DNA from 3 places in the Corynebacterium casei LMG S-19264 genome. Region 3 is predicted to be linked to each of the others. Evidence: predicted binding sites of a transcription regulator. Region 3 holds the regulator's gene; each other region holds the start of a gene.
The links. Region 3 encodes LexA, which represses DNA repair genes until DNA is damaged. Its sites were predicted from a motif close to CGAACANNTGTTCG; they were not measured.
Positions count from the first base shown of each region.

Region 1: a site for LexA is predicted at 2,123-2,136, ahead of CCASEI_RS08390 (HNH endonuclease signature motif containing protein). Genes of this name have one in related genera too.
Region 2: a site for LexA is predicted at 2,041-2,054, ahead of CCASEI_RS09620 (HNH endonuclease signature motif containing protein). Genes of this name have one in related genera too.

Region 1 covers NZ_CP004350.1:1,827,778-1,831,939, forward strand. The annotation lists gene CCASEI_RS08380 (LysE/ArgO family amino acid transporter) at 1-699, shown strand, start outside; partial or broken gene CCASEI_RS08385 (benzoate/H(+) symporter BenE family transporter) at 613-1,973, opposite strand; gene CCASEI_RS08390 (HNH endonuclease signature motif containing protein) at 2,256-3,362, shown strand; gene CCASEI_RS08395 (YkvI family membrane protein) at 3,415-4,162, opposite strand, start outside.
Region 2 covers NZ_CP004350.1:2,097,726-2,101,887, forward strand. The annotation lists gene CCASEI_RS09600 (dioxygenase family protein) at 1-38, opposite strand, end outside; tRNA gene CCASEI_RS09605 (tRNA-Leu) at 241-316, opposite strand; gene CCASEI_RS09610 (Ppx/GppA phosphatase family protein) at 402-1,364, opposite strand; gene CCASEI_RS09615 (DUF501 domain-containing protein) at 1,383-1,928, opposite strand; gene CCASEI_RS09620 (HNH endonuclease signature motif containing protein) at 2,139-3,797, shown strand; gene CCASEI_RS09625 (septum formation initiator family protein) at 3,949-4,162, opposite strand, start outside.
Region 3 covers NZ_CP004350.1:1,385,769-1,389,930, forward strand. The annotation lists gene ptsP (phosphoenolpyruvate--protein phosphotransferase) at 1-663, shown strand, start outside; gene CCASEI_RS06400 (DeoR/GlpR family DNA-binding transcription regulator) at 748-1,542, opposite strand; gene CCASEI_RS15020 (hypothetical protein) at 1,656-1,796, opposite strand; gene lexA (transcriptional repressor LexA) at 1,947-2,654, opposite strand; gene CCASEI_RS15025 (hypothetical protein) at 3,119-3,346, shown strand; gene nrdR (transcriptional regulator NrdR) at 3,502-3,957, shown strand; gene hrpA (ATP-dependent RNA helicase HrpA) at 3,964-4,162, opposite strand, start outside.

The sequences.
Region 1 (4,162 bases), 440 kb from region 3:
GGCTTTGCACTCGGTATCTCGCTGATTGTAGCGATCGGTCCTCAAAATGCCCTGTTGCTCAAGCTTGGCATCAAGCGCGACCATGTGTGGGTGGTCATTGCTATCTGTGCGATTTCAGACATCATTTTGATTTTGGGCGGCACCGCCGGCGTTGGCTACTTGGTTGAGACTTTCCCAACTGCGCTGGTTGCGCTGAAGTATCTCGGTGCTGCCTATCTGGCTTACTTTACATTCTTGTGCTTCCGCGATGCCTTCCGTGACAAGGTCGAGACCTTGTCCCCGTCCAACACCGAGCCAAATAAGACGCAGCAAATCGATGCCTTCGATGGCGGCGCACCCACCGGCCCTGGCTCTTCATCTGTTGATACTCGTAAGCGCACGACGCGGCTTCGTCGACAGATGCAAAAGTCCACCTGGTTAAAGCCTGCCCTTGCGGCCTTGGCCATCTGCTGGCTCAACCCGGCTGCCTATGTTGACGTGCTCGTCATGATTGGCGGCCTGGCCAACCAGTACGGCACCGATGGCCGCTGGATCTTTGCCGCCGGCGCTATCACCGCATCCATGGTGTGGTTTCCCACCATCGGCCTATCTGCCGCGAAGTTCTCCCACGTTCTATCGCGCCCAGCTGTGTGGCGCGGAATCAACTTCGGCATCGGCTGCATCATGATCGGCCTGACCATCAAGCTGCTGCTCAGCTAGCTCTTCTTCACTCGCTTCTTGGACCTCGACCTTCTTCGGCTTGGGGTCCATCAGCCATGCCACCAGGCAACCAAACACGGTCCCCCAGAATGGCGCGCTGATTCCCAGCAGCGTTATCTCCGAGACGGTGACCAGGAAACACACTAGCGCGCCCGTGCAGAACACGCCTGAAAACCCAGCCACGAATGCATTCTTTAGCGGCGTGAGCATAGCGATGCCCGCCAGCGCCGCAATAAAGGATGCCGGCATAGCCAACATGAAACCAACAAAGACTGGCGCAAAGAGCCCAACCCAGATTGCGCCGACCGCAGTCACCATCGCCGCCGTATAGTGGCGCTGCTTGTTCGGACCGGACACAATCAACGCGTTGGTCGGCCCGGTGAGACAAGATGTGACATTGCCAATCAGCGCCATCGGTAAAGACACCAGGCCGCTGGCCGCCGCAGCGAGGTTAACTCCGGGCTTGTGCCCCGCAGCCTGCAGCACCGCGATACCCTGGCCATTTTGCACAATCACCACCGTTATTGCCAACGGCACGACTAGCTCGGTCATCGCAGCCAAGGAGAACTCCGGGGCGGTATAGACGGGCGATGCCACCACGCCAGCATCCAGGATTCCACCGCCCAACTGCCCTGCGGCCATCGCGATAACAATGCCCACCACCGCCGCCATTGCCACCGGCGGCGCAACCGCAGCAATCTTAGGGCTAGCGCTTAAGACAATGAAGATGAGACTCATCGGAATCGCAATGAGCGGATCATCGACGGCCGCGGAAATCAGGTCCAGGCCGAAACGCAGGAAGATGCCGGCCACCATCGCCATGACAATCGTCGGCGGCAATACCGCCATAATCTTGCCAATCAGGCCCGTCCATCCCAACAAGAACACCAGCACGGCCGTGGCAAGATAGGCACCGATGACTTCCCCGAAGCTCAAATGCGTCAGCGCATCACCCGCGAGCACCGTACCGGGGATAGTCAGAAGTACGCCTGCGGGCTGCGGTAAAGATACGTCAAAAACAGCGTGAGGAGACCGTTGCCCAAGAAGGCACCGAAGATCCACGAAGAAGTCTGCTCCGGGCTGAGGTTGCCCGCGGCAGCCGCCGCCAAAATGACCGCGATGGGACCCGAGGCGGAGAAAATCAGGGCAACTAATCCATCACCTAACTCCTGGGGTCCTAAATCGCGGAAAATTTCCCGGATAGAAGGCCGCGGCAAGTAAGGCTTCTCCACCGCCAGCAAAGGAGAAAACTTTTTATTAACCGGCTTGCTCATGCCAACAATTGTGCTTTCAATCACGCCAGTTCGCACCTGCCTACCCCTCCCCGCAATTGCTTAAGAGAGCTACCGCGTCACGCAATTCATATCCGCGCAGCACGATCCACCAGGGACGCGGTTCACAGTTCGCACGCCTGTACCCCCGCCGAACGCACTTTTGGGCGAAATTGCTCCACCTGTGGACAACTTGGCCTGTTGAGTGACGCGTCAACGTAGTTATCCACAGATTTCGAGGCTTGCTCTGGTGTGGGGTTGCGCTTTGGGTTTAGCGTCGAAGTTATGAAAAATTACAAAGCATTCATACAACAAGCCACCCAGGCGGTGAGCGTTTTAAGAGACATGGCGGAACTATCCGTTTATGACATGGCCGCCGATGACATGGCGTTAAAGACGGCGAGAAAGTACGCCAAGTTAGCGGATGTCTTCTTCGGCTCCACCGACTCACCACGCCTTCAACGCGAGTCCGTAGCACTCGCCGAAGAGCGCGGGTTGAGTATGGAACGTCTACAGATGATTGATAGTCACGCTCAGAAGTTAAAGAAAAAGCGCGGTGCCGCGTGGAAACTCCGTGCTGAGTTGATTGCACATGAGGGCACTTATGAAGAAGTCAATGCTCTGGGCAACCAGCGCGTCGACGAACTCGTTGGTGACAAACCAAAAGAACCCGGTATGCGTAAAAGCCGCCCGAAAAATGGCATGGTCACGATGAGCATCACCGATACCCAGCGCCGCATCACCGACTTTGAGAAAACGCTTGATGCCATATCCACCACGGACCAACCCCGCTCGAAAGCATTATTAGAAGCGTTTTGGAAACACATCGATGGCGGCGGTGGTGTTCTCAAACCCGAATACCGCACCGTCATTGCCGTTGGACTGGACCAATCCGCGCAGATCATTCGCGGTGAAGGCGACGAATCCATCATCGGAGCATCCGACGGCACGACCATGACCGGCGCTGAGATCGTTAACCTTGCGATGTCCGGAGCCCTTGGCGACAAGATTTACGCCGGACTCTTCCACCCCACCGCCGGACCGGTCAATCTCTACGAAGCAAGGTTCGCGTCAGGCAAACAGCGAATCTTGGCCATCGCAGAAAACCTGGTGTGCCCATGGCCGGACTGCAAAGTGCCGGCCGATAGATGCCAGGTACATCACATCGACGCGCATAAGAACGGCGGGCAGACTAATCCGTCGAATCTCACCACGCTGTGCGCTTATCACAACGGTGTCAATGACGACGGCGCCCGGGCAAGGCGCCGCGAGAAAAGTCGAGGTCGGATGATGCGCCACCGCGGACAGGTCAAGCTTGTTACCCCAGGCGGAAAACTGCTGGGCAACACACATGAGCTAAGTGGAATGGGGGCAATGGATCTATTGGCATAGAAAAAGCTCCTCTTGGAAACTGTGGTTTCTCAAGAGGAGCTGGAAAGGAGACTTACTTAGCGGCGTCTGGTGCCTTCGAATCCTTGCCGTTTGCTACATCGGAATCAACAACCGGGTCAGGTACTCCATCGCGTTCGATGTAGTACTCGACATCGGTGATCTCTTCTTCGATTTCGTCGGCAGTAAATTCAATCTCGGAGTCGGAGTCGAGCTCTTCCGTGACCTCTCCAACGAGGTCTTCAAAGAGGACTTCATGGTCGAGGTTGGATTCAACGAGCTCGCAGCCGATCACATCATCGTGCTTTTCGTCGTACTTCTCTTCTGGGTGCAGCTTCAGACGAAGCAGGGACTTGATGCGCTCGCGGCGAACGGACTCATCACGAATCTTGGACAGGCTGCGGAACCAGGCGAAGACCAGCACAACAACCATGAACATGCCCATGTAGCCCAGAATTGGGTAGACATAGTTCATCAAAGTCTTAAATCCGAAGAAGGACATTCCGTAGCCTGCGAGAGTACCCACAACGAAGATTGGGTAGGTGCGGTTTTCGCGACCCGATGCCAGACGCTTGCCCAGTGCGTAGAACATGCCGATGGCGGTGTTGAAACTCATCAAGAAGATGACAATCGCCATGAGGAAGCCAGCGGTGCTGCCCATCTCATTGACCAGGACCAGCATTGGAACATCGGAGTCACCAATCTTGTCCGCGCCCATCAGCAGGACGAAACCAGAGATACCGAGCAGGATGGCATAGGTGACGCCGCCCCAGCCAGCCTCGCGTGGGCTGATGTGGTCGCCG
Region 2 (4,162 bases), 710 kb from region 3:
AGGGGACGGCCTTCAAAGGCCTGTTGATGTGTACTCATAGAAATGAAGATAAAGCACCTACCTCGAAAAACTCCGGGAAAATTCTCAAGAGTCGCCCCAGAAAATCCCCGAAGATCCCGACAGTATGATGTGACAACAACCCGGAAGTCTGGGTGGTTGCTAAATAAATCCCGAGTGCGCCAAGGGGAGCATCGTCAAGCAATGCGAAAACCAGGCAAGGAATATCCCTGCCTGGCCTTTTGGTGCCCCCACTGGGACTCGAACCCAGACTGAATTGATTTTAAGTCAACTGCCTCTGCCATTGGGCTATGGGGGCGAGTGCAAAGCAGCGCTGGAAGAGCGCGCCCAAAAGCACTGCTTTAGTTTATAAAACGGTTATGTGAAAAGGAAACTTAGGGTGCCTAAGCGTACATCTCAGCGACGATACCAGCGGTCATGCCGTCGAGAATGTCCTTTTCGCTGATATAGAAGGAGCGCGCGGAGCTGTTGCGCTCAATCATCTGCATGATGCCTTCAACGGCAACCGATCCACCACCGATGACATCCGCGCGGCCCGGGTGAATGACCGGATTCAGCGCGCGTGCCTCTGCGGATTCGGCGATGAGCTGCTTGGTGAGGACACGGAGGGCATCAAAACGCAGCTCTGAGCCGTGAATGAGCTCGGCGTCGTAGCGCTCCAAGCCTTGAGCCAATGCCGACAGTGTGGTGAAAGTGCCTGCGCAACCGACGAAAGTGGTGGCCTCGTTGATGGGAACAATCTTCTCCACCTCGGACATACGCTCTGCGACGTAATCTGATGCGATCTCAATCTCGGTCTCGCTCGGCGGATCCGAGGGCATCATACGCTCTGTAAGCCGCACACAACCCATGCGGGAAGAATGCGAGCCCAGGATCTCTCCCCCTGCAGTGCCCACGATGAACTCCGTGGAACCTCCGCCCAGGTCAATGACGCAGTACGGGCTACGGTCCTTGGACAAATCTCCGACCGCACCCTGGAAGGAAAGCAAAGCCTCCTCTTCGCCTGAGATGACCTCGGCGCGTGCACCCGGCTGAATCTCTCCCAGCAGCTCAGCGGTCATTTCGAAGAACTCTTCTGCATTCCCCACGTCGCGGGTCGCCGAGGTAGCGACCATGCGCACGCGGGTAACACCCTCAAACTTCATCTGCTGAACGTACTTAGCCAAAGCCACGCGGGTGCGCTCCAGCGCCTCCGGCTGGAACTCACCGTGGGCATCCACGCCCTGGCCGAGGCGAACAATCTCCATAGAGCGGTGCACATCGCGCACCTTGCCGCCTGGGCGAACATCCGAAATAAGGAGGCGGATAGAGTTAGTGCCGCAATCAACGGCTGCTACACGAGTCATACTATTTAGCTCCCCACCTTAGGCGTTAGAAAAATCAAACTGGTCCAGATCGATTCCCAGATCCTCAACGGTTGGCCAATCCTGCGGGATGGCTGACCCGCGCAGCTTACCATGATCGGCAGCCATCGCGACCGCTTCTGCACCGAAGCGGAAGTGCTCTGGCCCCTCCGCAAGTGCATAGGCAATGAGCACGTGCAAGCACTTCACGCGGTCTGGCATGCCGCCACCCGAAAAGTCCGTACCCAGGTCTTCCATCGCATTGCGCTCCCTGAGAAAGTGCTCATGCGCGTTCCGGTAATCCGCCTGCAGGTCTTCATCTTCAGCCAAGCGCGCTTCCATCCACTTCATCACGTGCGCGACTTCAAGGCGTGAGGCCTCTGCGGTCAGACGTGGGTCAGTGAGGTAGTACAGCGTTGGAAAAGGAGTTCCATCAGGCAGCTTAGGAAGCGTCTTAATTACGGCTGGCTGGCCGTCTGGCGTGCGGTAGGCAATGTCTACAACACCACGAGGGGTGCGGCCTAGCTGCTCGGAAACGATGGATAGATCTGCGTCAGAAACGGTCATGCCGACATTATTCCACGTGGTTCTTCTTCGGACTAACTATATGGCGGCAGTACTGAGCGCTTTGGGCCGCTTCGTGCACATTCTTGCACACCTGACCTTGGGTTTAGAAAATCGAATAACAGTTCGATAACAGGGGTTGCGTTGTCGAAAATATGGGCTATTGTTGAAGAAAGAAGTTTAGAACACTATCGGAGGGAAAGGGGGTTAGCCATGAACGATAATACATCTTGTTCGAACATAACAGCCGCAGTTGAATCTATCATTGACGGCGTGGATGCACTGTGTTTGTCCATGATAAACATCGATAAAATCAGCTTCCACAGCATCTACTCTGATTTCGAGCGTCTTGAAGAGTCTTTGAACCGGAAGACTTTCATCGACGCCGCATTTGCGTTCATGGCTGAGCGTGATGAGGCCGGCCGCCTGGTCGGTTCATCCCGTGCTACCGATTACCTCATCAACTGCCTTGGACTCTCCCGCGCAGAAGCCAACCAACGCCTTGCCGCCGGCCGGAATCTCTATGAAAAGCTCAATCCTGAGCCAGTCCCCGAGCCCGAGCCAGTTGAGCAAGAACCAATTCCAGAACCAGACCCTGATTTGAGCGAGGAAGAGCAGGCGCGCGAGCGTCAGGCTGCAGAGGAAGAAGCGCGACGAAAGAAGGAAGCGGCCGAGGAAGAGGCTCGCCGCAAGTACGAAGAAGCCCAGCGTGAGGCGCAGCGCCGAGCGGAACGCGAGCGCCAAGCGCAGGAAGAGCGCCGCCGCAAAATGGCTGAAGAGGCTGCAAGCGCCGAGATCGCCAAAATCATTGAGCAAGAATTACGCAACCTGAACAAGCACGCCAAGCCGGGGCCTCAGGAACTCCGCACCAAGGCAATGGAGGAGTCGAAGAGACGCTCTCCTGAAGATCTGCGCAAATGGCTGCGAAAGCAGGTCACCAACGCAAACGCGGCTGGAACTATGCCGAATGGCAAGAAGGACCCGTTTGCTGCTACGCGTAAGCGTAGTTTCTGGATGAGCGAACCAGATGAAGATGGTTCCGTGCGGGTGTCTGTTCGCACGGATTCCCTAGGGGCCGCATTGTTGGCCAAGGTGCTTGCTCCAGCTCAGCGCCCGGGCGGTCCACAGCTGCCTCCTGAAGAAGACAACCGAACCTTCGGGCAGCGCCGCCACGACCAACTGATGGAAGTGTGCTCACAATTTGTCGAAGGCAAGGACCCAAAGTCTGGGCTCGGCTCCATCGTATTGTCCGCAACGTTGGATGAGTTGGAGAGCCTCTCCCCTAACTCCACCTTCATGACAGACACTGGCCACGAGCTCAGCGTCTGGGACTTGGTCAGGCTCTCCGAGGGCGTCAGCGACTACCTCGCGATTCTAGACCCGGAGAGTTTCCAACCACTGGCACTGGGAAGAACGAAGAGAACCGCCTCCTTTGCACAGAAACTGGCACTGTTTGCCGCAGAGTTCTGTTGCTCAGGGCCGGGTTGTGACAGGCCGATGTCTGAAACTGATGTTCACCACTTGGTGGCTTGGCAGCATGGCGGAGCGACGGACATTAGAAACCTGACGCTGCTGTGTAGAAGACATCATGTGGATAATAACGACAACTACGACTTCCGCAACGGTATGGGCCATTCGGAGCGTGACCCGCGCACCGGCAGGGTGGGCAAACGAATGCCGGGTGAAGATGGATTCAGATTTAATGAGTCGGCCACGGCAGACGAGTCAGCGGCGTCGCATTACAGACGGCGGGCCGAGGAGAGATCTGCGAAACGTCCAACTGACGGACCGCCGCCACCCCAGCCCTCTGGGATGAACGGGACGCTGTTTGATATCGGTCAGGACCCGGGTGCGATGCCGAAGGCGTCCTAGAAATTAGAGCTAGTTAAAAGGTGAGGCAGGCGTGTGTGGGTCTGCCTACAGGTGTTTGTTTTTCCGGCTATTAAGAATTTGAACGGCTCAAACCCCTGGGCGGAGGCCACGATGATGCGGCTGAGCGAATAAGCGGATATGCGAATAACTGCTACTGACCGGAAGGGACTTCGCCGACCGGCATCTCGCCAACTGGGTCCGGAGCGTCTTCCTCTTCCTCGACAACGTTGCCGACTGGCTCATCACTGTTAGCGCCCTCTGAGGATTCTCCCTCGGCTGGTGTTTCACCGTCGGTGTTCTCGCCGGTGGACCCGCCCTCGGTTGGGGCGCCGGTGGAGGAAGACTCGGAGCTTTCACCTTCGACG
Region 3 (4,162 bases):
ACCTTGAGCGAAGAAGAAAACCCAGCCCTGGGTGTTCGTGGTCTGCGTATTGCACGGGATAACGAGTCTTTGCTGACTCGCCAGCTCGATGCTATCGCCCAAGCCGCAGCAGAGCGTAATGAAGGCGCTCAAACCTGGGTTATGGCACCCATGGTGGCGACTTCCACTGAGGCGAAGTGGTTTGCGGAGCTATGCCGTGAGCGCGGCCTAGTGCCAGGTGCAATGGTTGAAGTTCCAGCTGCTGCTTTGATGGCCGATACCATCATGCCGCACCTGGACTTCGTATCCATCGGTACCAATGACCTCACTCAGTACACAATGGCTGCAGACCGTTTGTCTCCACAGCTGGCATACCTGACGGACCCGTGGCAGCCTGCAGTTCTGCGCTTGATTCAGCACACCTGCATTGGCGGCGTTGACAACAACGTCCCCGTTGGTGTGTGCGGTGAGGCTGCAGCAGACCCACTATTGGCCTGCGTTCTTGTAGGACTTGGCGTCAATTCCTTGTCCGCGGCCTCGACGGCAATCGCTGGCGTGGGTGCTCAGCTCGCTGAAGTGACCCTGGAGCAGTGCCAGAAGATGGCCGAGGCAGCCATCTACTCCGTGGGCGCACCAGAGGCACGCGAAGCTGTCCGCGCACTGTTGGATGAATACAACTCTTAAAACACGAGCTTGAACTCATCACCAACAAGCCGGTCAAAGCAGTAACTGTTCTGCTCTGACCGGCTTGTTTGTTTTAGCGTTTGACTAAGAACGGTGTGCATCAGGAACAACGACTACTTCAATCTCGCGATCACGCAGGGAGTTCAAGAAGACCTCAGATGCGCCGCTATCAGTGATAACGACATCGACCTCAGAAATTGGGGCGAAACTAACTAAGTAGTCCGTGCCCAACTTCGATGAGTCACACAAGACAACTACCTTGTGGGCGTTGGTAACGAAGGCAGACTTGATGGCTGCTTCCTGCGCATCCGCAGTGGACAACCCATGGTCCAAAGTGAGGGCGTTGGTGCCGATGAAAGCGACATCTGCACGAAGCAACGCCATCGTGCGCAGTGCCGTATCGCCCACAACAGCCTGCGTGATGGCGCGAACCGTGCCGCCAAGCAGCTGGACATACTGCACACCGTTATTCGCCAGCGATAATGCAATGGGCAGACTATTCGAGACGATAGACAACTGATGCGCAGCAGGGGATTGACCAATCAGATCCGCCACTGCGCTCGTGGTTGTACCCGCGTCGAGAAAGATACTGCCGTGGCCCTGGGGGAGAAATTCCATAGCGGCACGGGCGATCGCCATCTTTGCGGTGGTTGCTGAACGCAGACGCGTGTCAAGAGTCAATTCAGAAGTTTGGAAAGACTGTGATGCCACGGCGCCACCGTGGACACGATGCACAACGCCTTCTCGGTCGAGTACCGCAAGGTCACGACGGATGGTTTCAGCAGTGACATCGAAGCGCTCAGACAGCTCGGTGACGTTGACACGACCCTCTACTGCAGTCAATGAAGCAATTTGTCGGCGACGCTCCTCAGCGTACATATGGCATTCCCTTCCATCACGGGCCTAGGTCGAATCAGTCAAGGTCAATTCCCCCACCCGATAATGAGATGCGCAAGAAATTTAAACGGAGGGCGGAAATGTGGAGTTATGTCCTAATTTGGCAGCCTTAACTCCAGAATGCCATGGTTTTCAGAACTAAACACAGATTCAGCATCAACGGCATAATCACTTGTAGCCCGCTGTACAGTATTGTTGCTGCTATTAATAGCGGTCAGCGGGTTAATATCGGACACAGAATGTGGGAATACCTGCGATTTAAGAGCCAAAGGAAATTACCCTTTCGGGGGGAGTAGATTTCCGATATCCCACAAACTGAGAACACAAAAAGAGGCCGCGTCCTCCTTGGGTAGAGGGCGCAGCCTAGGTTCTAGCGAGTGCTCGTGTTAAATCTTGCGGATTACAGAGACAACCTTGCCCATAATCTTGGCGTCATCACCTGGAATAGGTGCAAATGCCTCATTGTGGGGAAGTAGCCACACGCCACTGGAGTCCTGGTGGAATTCCTTGACTGTGGCTTCCTCATTGTCCAGGAGTGCCGCGACGAAGTCGCCGGATTCCGCGGTGGGCTGGGAACGGATAATTACCCAGTCGCCGTCAAGGATGGCTGCGTCCTTCATGGATTCGCCAACGACCTTGAGCATGTAGAGCTCGCCCTTGCCCACAATCTCATCGGGGAGAGGGTAGTAGGAGTCCACATTCTCTTCTGCCGTAATCGGAGCACCCGCAGCAATACGACCGACAACCGGGATGTAGCTAACGCCTGCTGCACCTTCCGGAAGGGTGGCGTCAATCGGAGCCTCTGCGGTGCTCTTGCGTCCTGGCTTCGGCTCATCATCCATTGCAAACTGGCGAAGATCCACAGCGCGTGGCTTGTTTGGATCTCGACGAAGGAAGCCCTTCTGCTCCAGCTGGTTCAGCTGGTAAGCAACGGAAGAGGTGGACTGAAGTCCAACCGCGTCACCGATTTCGCGAATGCTTGGCGGATAACCGCGCAAAACAACAGCATCTTTGATGACTTCGAGGATCCGGCGCTGTCGCGGCGACAGCTCGGAAATATCTGGACGGGGAGTAACTCCTCGTGGTTTGGCCATTTTCTTAGCTCCTTGGACATCTAAGCCTGCATCCAAATTGCGTGATGCTTTAGCGGCTTAGTTCGACTGAACTTACGTCAAGTGGACTGCGGGTAATCGGTGAAAGTGAAATAGCTATAAAAGCGATACCGTATTTGTATCACGTTTTTCACCGATGTTCGACTATTTCCGGCTATTTCTGGACAAACTTTCGAAATCCTGTTATAAATCGAACATACAAAGAAAATCGAACAGTTGCGCTAATGGCAAGCTTCAGTGTCTGGATAGATGGATAGTGTTACATGCGTGACCGAAAGGAAATTACTATGGCTATCGCTCTTAACCGCGGAAACGCAAATTCAGCACGTACTTCTACCTTCTCCCCGCATCGCGTGAATCGTGTTCCATCCGTATCTGTGTGGGAACCTTCACTTCGGGAACCGCGTGTAAACAATGTTCGCACTTTAGGGACCGCCCCTAGAACAGTGCAGCGAAACACTTTCGAACATCATGCTTCAAATCCAGAATTATCTACTCCCGAAAATGGTGGACGCGCTGCAAGTGTTCGAAGCAACATCGCGCTGGGCGCAGTATTTGGCGCTGCCGTATTCATGGGCACTCTTTTCGCCGGATTCAATACATCAGAAGAGCCAATGTCGCAGGTTACCTCCGTTAGCAGCTCGCCTGCGGCCGGTGAGGTTATTGCTCGATAAGGTGAGCGACAAAGCATTCGGATTTGTGCAACATCGCTGGCCATAGCGGCACATTGGGCAGTCTGAATAAGTTTTCTTAAGGGCAGTACACTAGTTCTAGTTAAGTATTCATCACGCTTTAATTTGGCGTGAGAATCCCACAGTTAGGACCTTTGGTGTACTGCCCTTTTTGCCATTACGAACAATCCCGTGTGATCGACTCCCGCGTTATCGATGCAGGCTCAGCTATACGCCGTCGCCGTGAGTGCGCCTCATGCCAGGGACGTTTCACCACCATTGAAAAAGCCATCCTCTTGGTGGTCAAGCGTAATGGTTTGGCTGAACCGTTTAGCCGTGACAAACTGATTCGCGGTGTTCGTCGAGCTTGCCAGGGGCGCGACGTCTCCGATGATGCTTTGAAGCGCCTAGCGCAGGAGGTAGAGGAGCGGGTGCGTAGTCACGGCAGCTCCCAGGTCAACGCTAATGATGTCGGCCTAGCCATCCTGGAGCCGCTCCGCGACTTGGATGAGGTTGCGTATTTGCGCTTTGCTTCCGTCTACAAGTCTTTCGATAGCGCGGATGACTTCGAGTCTGAGATTCGCCTCATGCGTCGCCGCGAACGCGACGTTTGATTATCGTTAGAGCTTGTCGACGGCCTTTTGGATTCGGCGTAACGAGACCGCGTGAGCGGTTCCAAGGCGTTGTGCGAAGAGGGAAACGCGGAGCTCTTCGATCATCCAACGGATGTCTTTGACCTCCCGTGACTTCGCACGACCGGCCGGTAGATTGCGCAGCCTGTTGTTGAGGTATGCATGAGCATTTTCTACTTCTGCTTGG